Regions from separate parts of the Mesorhizobium sp. WSM4837 genome, predicted to be linked through region 2. Evidence: riboswitches for the same ligand, from Rfam matches in the RefSeq annotation. Region 2 holds a riboswitch; the other holds the start of a gene.
The links. Region 2 has a riboswitch for S-adenosylmethionine ahead of metX (homoserine O-acetyltransferase MetX). Riboswitches for the same ligand answer to the same signal wherever they lie in the genome.

Region 1: linked by a shared signal. The riboswitch ahead of AC0L3D_RS04355 (O-succinylhomoserine sulfhydrylase) and the one ahead of metX (homoserine O-acetyltransferase MetX) in region 2 are both predicted to bind S-adenosylmethionine.

Annotation. Positions count from the first base shown of each region.
Region 1 is NZ_JBVVQE010000005.1:48,179-52,383, forward strand. It holds gene AC0L3D_RS04345 (ABC transporter substrate-binding protein) at 1-614, opposite strand, end outside; gene AC0L3D_RS04350 (2'-deoxycytidine 5'-triphosphate deaminase) at 708-1,802, opposite strand; SAM riboswitch at 1,928-2,005, shown strand; gene AC0L3D_RS04355 (O-succinylhomoserine sulfhydrylase) at 2,079-3,266, shown strand; gene AC0L3D_RS04360 (ceramide glucosyltransferase) at 3,312-4,205, opposite strand, start outside.
Region 2 is NZ_JBVVQE010000023.1:38,193-42,397, reverse strand. It holds gene AC0L3D_RS15725 (prephenate/arogenate dehydrogenase family protein) at 1-527, opposite strand, end outside; gene hisC (histidinol-phosphate transaminase) at 534-1,643, opposite strand; SAM riboswitch at 1,816-1,893, shown strand; gene metX (homoserine O-acetyltransferase MetX) at 2,014-3,183, shown strand; gene metW (methionine biosynthesis protein MetW) at 3,299-3,913, shown strand; gene AC0L3D_RS15705 (DUF1194 domain-containing protein) at 3,985-4,205, opposite strand, start outside.

The sequences.
Region 1 (4,205 bases), on a different contig from region 2:
ATCTTGCAGCAGTCGTCGCTCGACTTCTTCATCCAGTCCATCAGCACGAATTTGTCTGAAAGGACGGCATCGAGACGGCCGTTCATCAGGTCGGCGACCGCCTCCTCCTGGGTTGGATAGAGCTTCGCCTCGGCGCCGGCCTTGCCATAGACATCCTGGGCATAGTCGGCCTGGGTGGTCGAAGCCTGGGCGCCGACTGTCTTGCCGGCGAGTGCCGCCGGTTCGGTCGAGGCAATATCGCTGTCCTTCAAGGCCACCAGCGAAAGCGGCGTCGTATAGTATTTGTTGGTGAAGGAGACCTGCTTCTTGCGCTCCTCGGTAATGCTCATGGACGCGATGATGGCGTCGAACTTTTTGGCCTGGAGCGCCGGGATCATGCCGTCCCAGTCCTGCGTGACAAGTTCGCATTCGACCTTCATCTGAGCGCAAAGCGCATTGGTGATGTCGATGTCGAAGCCGACGAGCTTGCCATCCGCGGTGATGGTGTTGAACGGCGGATAGGCGCCTTCAGTGGCGATCTTCAACTTTTCCTGTGCTTGCGCCGACAGCGACCCGGCTGACATCGCCAGCATGACGGCTGTTGCTGCCGATGCGATCCATCTTGAAATCTGCATTTTCTGTTCCCCTTGTTCCAACCGTATTGACGGCTAAGACAGCCAAGCACGACCCGTAAGGTCAGGCAAGCATGGTCTGATCATAGCGGGCGATCAGCGCGCGGCGCGAAAATGCTTGGACAGTTTCAGGCCCTGCGCCTGATAGTTCGAGCCGAGATCTGTGCCGTAGAGCGCCTGCGGCCGCTTCAGCATGTGCTCGTAGACCAGCCGTCCGACGATCTGGCCGTGATCGAGGATGAACGGCACTTCGTGGCTGCGCACTTCGAGCACGGCCCGGCTGCCGGTGCCGCCCGAGGCCGAATGGCCGAAACCCGGATCGAAGAAACCGGCATAGTGGACGCGGAATTCGCCGACCAGCGGATCGAAGGGCGTCATCTCGGCGGCATAGAGCGGCGGCACATGCACCGCTTCCTGGCTGACGAGGATATAAAATTCGTCCGGGTCGAGCACCAGTTCGCCGGCACCGCTCTTGTAGAGCGGGTCCCAGAAATCGACGACATCCTGCGCGGCGCGCTTGTCGACATCGACCAGGCCGGTGTGGTGCTTGCCGCGGTAGCCGACCAGCCCGTCCTTGTCACCATCGAGGTCGATCGACAGTGCGATGCCGCCGCCGGAAATGTTCGGCGGCTCGGTGGCGACGAGCGTCTCGGCACGGTGCAATTCGTGCAGCTCGCTTTCCGACAAAAGCGCGTTGCCGGTGCGGAACCGGATCTGCGACAGCCGCGAGCCGGTGCGGACGACGATCGGAAAGGTGCGCGGGCTGACTTCGAGATAGAGCGGGCCGTTGTAGCCGGCAGCGATCTTGTCGAACTCGTGGCCGCGATCGGTCATCACGCGGGTGAAGATGTCGAGCCGCCCGGTCGAGCTTTTTGGGTTGGCCGAGGCGGAAATGTTTGCCGGAAGCGCCAGGCTCTCGAGCAGCGGCACGATATAGACGCAGCCCGTCTCCAGCACCGCACCATCGGTGAGATTGATTTCGTGCAGCTTCAGGCGGTCGAGTTTTTCAGCAACCCTGTGGTTGGGGCCGGGCAGGAAGGAGGCGCGCACCCGCCAGGCCTTGTCGCCAAGCCTGAGGTCCAGGCTGGCCGGCTGGACCTGGTCGGCGTCGAGCGCGCGCGGCGACTTCAGCGCGCCCGACTGGTACAGCGCGGAAATATCCTGATCCGGAAGAATGCCTGTCTGCCGCAAAGTCTGGCTCCGCTCGAAGGCCGGGCGTGGTCTCGTCTTGTCGCAGGTTCTTGCCGTGGAACCCGCTGGTACAAACCTCTTAATCATGCCGGCAATTGACGCAAGCGCGGTGCAGGTCTAAAGGATCGTTATCCCGTGGTGATTTGGCCGGTCGGCTTGCAGCCACGTTAAACAAGTCGCTAAAGGACCGTCGGGCCGAAAGGCCGTACGACCGGTTGCGACTTTCGCGGCCGGTTTTTTTGTGTTTGGACCATTTTTTGTGTTTGGAACAAGGTGATGACGAGCAAAACGCGCAACTGGAAGCCTCAGACCGCCCTCGTGCATGCAGGAACGCTGCGTTCCGGCTTCGGCGAAACCTCCGAGGCGATGTATCTCACGCAAGGCTATGTCTACGACACGGCGCAGGCGGCGGAAGCCCGCTTCAAGGGCGAGGAACCGGGCTTCATCTATTCGCGCTATGCCAATCCGACGGTCGACATGTTCGAGAAGCGCATGTGTGCGCTGGAAGGTGCCGAAGATGCCCGCGCCACCGCATCCGGCATGGCGGCGGTGACGGCGGCGTTGCTGTGCAGCGCCCGGGCCGGCGACCACATCGTGGCGGCGCGCGCGCTGTTCGGCTCCTGCCGCTGGGTCGTCGAGACGCTGGCGCCGAAATACGGCATCGAGGCGACGCTGGTCGACGGCACCGACATCGCCAATTGGGAAAAGGCGGTCAGGCCCAACACCAAGTTGTTCTTCCTTGAAAGCCCGACCAATCCAACGCTGGAGGTCGTCGACATCGCAGCCGTAGCCTCGCTTGCCGATTCGATCGGCGCGCGGCTGATCGTCGACAACGTCTTTGCCACGCCCTTGCAGCAGAAGCCGTTGCAGCTCGGCGCCCATATCGTCGTCTATTCGGCGACCAAGCACATCGACGGCCAGGGACGCTGCCTCGGCGGCATCATCCTGTCGGACAAGAAGTGGATCGACGAGAATTTGCACGACTACTTCCGCCACACCGGTCCCAGCCTCTCGCCCTTCAATGCCTGGACGCTGCTGAAGGGGCTGGAGACGCTGCCGCTGCGCGTTCGCCAGCAGACGGAAAGTGCCGGCCGGATCGCTGACTTCCTCGCCGAGCGATCGGAAATTGTCCGCGTCATCTATCCCGGCCGCGCCGATCACCCGCAGGCGGCGATCGTCAAGAAGCAGATGTCGGGCGGCTCGACGCTGATCTGCCTCGACGTCAAGGGGGGCAAGCAGGCGGCCTTCGCCTTCCAGAACGCGCTCGATGTCGTGCTGATCTCCAACAATCTCGGTGACGCCAAGAGCCTGATCACCCATCCGGCGACGACGACACACAAGAATCTGAGCGACGAGGCGCGGGCCGAACTTGGCATCGGGCCAGGCACGCTCAGGCTGTCCGTCGGACTGGAGGACACTGACGACTTGCTCGAAGACATCGAGCAGGCCTTAGCCGCCAGATAGGGATACGCGCCGAACTGCTGCGCTCTGATCTGCAAAGCGGCGCGGTCAGGCGCCCGACGGCGACTCTTCCAATTCCGCAACGGCGCTGGTTTGGATGGTCATCGTGTTGCCGCGCCAGTCGACGGCACCGCTGAGCCAGCCGCGCACCCAGATGGCGGGAAGCATCACGTCCCGCGCAACCATCGCCGGGATCATGCGCAGCGACAGGTGCCAGCCCTTGGCCGAGGCGAGAGCGCATTCCGGCAGATAGGCGACTATCAGCACGGCGACGGCGGTAGCCGGCAGGCTGAAACCGGCGCCTGCTGCCGCAACCAGCGCCAGCACCAGCGGCGGCGCCGCTCCGATCAGGATCTCGGGCGCGAAGAACAGTGGGAATGTGACGCGACGCAGGCGTGCCCAGCGGGCCTGGCGCGACCAGATTTCGCCAAATGTGCGCAAGCCGAGCGGCTGCTCGAACGGCGAGGCAACGAGATTGACGCGCAGTCCGAGCCCGTTGACAAGCTTGGTCGCAGCGGCATCCTCGGCAATCTCCGCAGCAAGCGCACGGATGCCGCCATTGGCGTCGAGCAATGGCTTGTTCCACAGCATGCTCTTGCCCTGGGCAAAACCGAGGCCGAGCGCCTCGCCGGTATATTGCCAGCGCGCCTGCAGCGTATTGAGGAAAGCGCATTCGACCTCCGCCCAGATCCCGTCCGGCCGCGAGCCGATCGGCGTCGAGCAGACGAGGCCGGTGTCCTGCCGCCATGCCGTCATCAGATGCTGGACATAGTCCCTCCGCATCAGGACGTTGGAATCGGCAAGGACGACCCAGTGGTGGCGCGCGGCCTCCCAGCCCTTCACGCAATTGTTGAGTTTCGGATTGCCGCTGATGCGGTCGTCGCCGACGAGCAGCCGGGCCGGCACGGCCGGAAAGCGGGCGATCGCATCGGTGATCCGCCC
Region 2 (4,205 bases):
GTGTCGATGTTGGAGCCGCAGCGGCGCCAGAATTCCGAGAGCCTTTCCAGCGCCTCGGGATCGGTGCCGGGTAGCGGCGTGAAGATGCACCAGCGGTTTTCGAACAATTCGGCAAAGCCGGCGTCCGGACCCGATTTTTCAGTGCCGGCCAGTGGATGGCCGGGAATGAAATGCACGCCGGCAGGCACATGCGGCTGCATCTGCGCGATGACCGACGCCTTGGTCGAGCCGACATCGGTGAGAATTGCGCCCTGCTTCAGCGCCGGTGCGATTTCCTCGGCGACCTCGCCCGAAGAACCGACCGGCACCGAAACGATGACCAGGTCGGCATCGCCGACCGCCTTTTTCGCATCCGACGTGTAGAAGGAGCCGAGGCCGAGTTGTTTCGCCCGCGCCAGCGTCGTTTCGCTGCGCGTCGAGATGGCGACATGACCGGCAAGGCCTTCGCGATGGATTACGCGGGCCAGCGACGAGCCGATCAGGCCGATGCCGACCAGCGCGATCTTTTCGAACATCGGTGATGTCATGGTGTTCTAGCTTTTCAGAAATGTCGCGAGGGCGGCGACAACGCCGCGATTGGCCTCTTCGGTGCCGATGCTCATGCGCAGCGCATTCGGGAAGCCGTAGCCGGAAACGCGCCGCAATATGTAGCCGCGCGCACAGAGGTAATCGTCCGCAGCTGCCGCCGAATGTTTTTTGTCTTCGGGAAAGTGGATGAGGACGAAATTGCCGACGCTCGGCGTCACCCGCAGTCCGAGCCTGGTCAACTCCTCGCTCACCCAGGTCAGCCAGGTCTCGTTATGCGCCACGCTTCGCTCGACATGGGCACGGTCGCGGATCGCGGCAATGCCGGCCTCGATCGCCGTCGCGTTGACGTTGAAGGGACCCCGCACCCGGTTGATCGCATCGATGACATGCATCGGCGCGTACATCCAGCCGATCCGCGCGCCGCCGAGGCCGAGCTTGGAGAAGGTGCGGGTCATAACCACGTTTTCCGCACCAGCCACCAGTTCGACGCCGGCTTCATAATCGTTGCGGCGGACATATTCGGCATAGGCTGCATCAAGCACCAGAAGCACGTTTCGAGGCAGGCCGGCATGCAGGCGGCGCACCTCCTGGAACGGCAAATAGGTACCGGTCGGGTTGTTGGGATTGGCGAGGAAAATGATCCTGGTACGCGGCGTCACCGCAGCGAGGATCGCATCGACGTCGGCACGCTCATTGGTTTCCTTGACCGAGACCGGGACAGCACCTGCCGACTGGATGTAGATCTTGTAGACCATGAAGCCGTGTTCGGTGATCACAGCCTCGTCGCCGGGCGCGAGATAGGTCTGCGCAAGCAGGCCCAGAATCTCGTCGGAACCATTGGAACAGACGATGTTCGCCGGATTGAGGCCATGCACCTCGGCGATCGCCTCCCGCAGGCGCCTGGCGGTGCCGTCGGGATATATGTCGAGCTTGGCCGCAACGTCGCGCGCGGCTTCTATCGCCTTCGGCGAGGGGCCGAGCGGGTTCTCGTTCGACGACAATTTGTGGACCTTGGCAACGCCGGCCGGCGCCGTGCTTTTGCCCGGCACATAGGCTTCGATGTCCATGATCCCCGCGCGGGGCGTTGGACGTGCCTGATCCGATGCCTGGTTCATATTGCAAAAATCCGTCGAGAACGCTTCCGCTGCTCCAACGCGATGCGAATTTCAGATCCGCCACACTGGAAGCCGCCGCGGAAATACAAGCCGTGGCCTGGAATGTCGAGAGGCGGCAATGATCGGTGCGTGACTGGACGTTGACGCCGAGGCGCGCCGGTCCTAAAGAAAGGCGAAATCCCGTGGTGATTTGGCCGGTCGGCTTGCAGCCACGTTAAACAACTCGCTAAAGGGCCGTTTGCATCCTGTAACCGGCTTTGCGAAGGCAATGCCGGTTTTTTTGTTGTCCGCAGCCGGCCGGACAGTCGCATCGAGCCGAAAATCGCAATCGACTTTCGGAAAACACGATGGGTTAATGTAAGAGGATGCGATGGTCGCGCTGCGCACGAAAAGAACCAACAACGAGGCCGACGAGCCGTCGAGCCCGGTGTTGCGTTTCGGCGCCGACAAGCCGCTCAAGCTCGATGCCGGCACACTGCTGTCGCCGTTCCAGATCGCCTACAAGACCTACGGCACGCTCAACGACGCCCGCTCCAACGCCATCCTCGTCTGCCATGCGCTGACTGGCGACCAGCATGTCGCCAGCACCAATCCGGTGACCGGCAAGCCGGGCTGGTGGGAAGTGCTCATCGGCCCCGGCAAGATCATCGACACCAGCCGCTTCTTCGTCATCTGCTCGAACGTCATCGGCGGCTGCCTCGGCTCGACCGGCCCCGCCTCGACCAATCCCGCCACCGGCAAGCCGTACGGGCTCGACCTGCCGATCATCACCATCCGCGACATGGTGCGGGCGCAGTTGATGCTGGTCGACCATTTCGGCATCGAAAAACTGTTCTCGGTGCTCGGCGGCTCGATGGGCGGCATGCAGGTGCTGCAATGGGCGTCGAGCTATCCGGAGCGCGTTTTCTCGGCGCTGCCGATCGCCACCGGCGCGCGCCATTCCTCGCAGAACATCGCCTTCCATGAGGTCGGCCGGCAAGCGGTGATGGCCGATCCCGACTGGCATGGCGGCAAATATTTCGAGCAGGGCAAGCGCCCGGAAAAGGGACTGGCCGTGGCGCGCATGGCCGCTCACATCACCTATCTGTCGGAGGCGGCCCTGCACCGAAAATTTGGCCGCAACCTGCAGGACCGTGAAGCGCTCACCTTCGGTTTCGACGCCGACTTCCAGATTGAGAGCTATCTGCGCCATCAGGGCATGACCTTCGTAGACCGCTTCGACGCCAACTCCTATCTCTACATGACCCGAGCGATGGACTATTTCGACCTCGCCGCCGATCATGGCGGCCGGCTGGCCGACGCCTTTGCCGGCACCAGGACCCGTTTCTGCCTGGTCTCCTTCACCAGCGACTGGCTGTTCCCGACCGAGGAGAGCCGCTCGGTCGTTCACGCGCTGAACGCGGCCGGCGCCTCGGTGTCCTTCGTCGAGATCGAGACTGATCGCGGCCACGACGCCTTCCTGCTCGACGAGCCGGAGCTGTTCGCCGCCATCAACGGCTTCATCGCGTCGGCGGCCCGCGCCAGGGGGCTCAGCGCATGACCCCCAAAGATTACAGCCTTTTCGAACCGGCATCTTGCGCCAGGCAGCAGCGCATGACGCCTGAAGTTTGCAGGCTTTTCGGATCAAGGTCATGCGCCAGTCAAGAGGCACGATCATGAGTGTCAACCACGCCCAGCGCGTCGACCTCGAAGTCGTCGCCGATCTCATCCCGCCGCAGTCGCGGGTGCTGGACGTCGGCTCCGGCGATGGCCTGCTGCTCGAATTGCTGCAGGCGACGAAGCAGGTCGACGGCCGCGGGATGGAACTGTCGCAGCGCGGCGTCAACGAATGCGTGGCGCGCGGCCTGTCCGTCATCCAGGGCGACGCCGACAAGGACCTCAAATTCTATCCCGACAAGGGTTTTGATTTCGTCGTCCTGTCGCAGACCTTGCAGGCGACCCGCAACCCGAAGCTGGTGCTCGACGAGTTGCTCAGGATCGGCAAGCACGCCATCGTCTCCTTCCCCAATTTCGGCCACTGGCGGGTACGCCTTTCGCTGTTCGTCGAAGGGCGGATGCCGGTGACCAAGGACCTGCCCTATTCCTGGTACGACACGCCCAACATCCATTTCTGCACCATCCGCGACTTCGTCAATCTCTGCGAAGAGCTCGGCGCAACGGTGGAAAAGGCAACCGCGCTCGACGCCAATGGCCAGAAAATCGGCCTGTCGATGCCATGGTGGTTCTGGAATTTCTTTGGCCAGCAGGCGGTGTTCCTGCTGAAGCGATAACGGCGACCCGTCGCTTCGGCCAGCCGGCCCGAGTCCGGAGACATCTGGGACTGATCGCCATTCGTCGAGGTCTAGCGATCAAGTTCCGGAAAATACGGATCGGAGAAAAACCGCCGACCGCGCTCGCCTTGCAAACAGTCGACCGGTGCTGCCGCATCGACCGGGACGGATCCGGGATCGGCCCCGGGACCGGCATTAGGATCGGCAACACCGCTGACCTCGAGGACCAGCTTGCGGCGTATGGCGGTCACGAATTCCGAAGCGGCATAGACCGGCAGCACGAAGGAGCCTG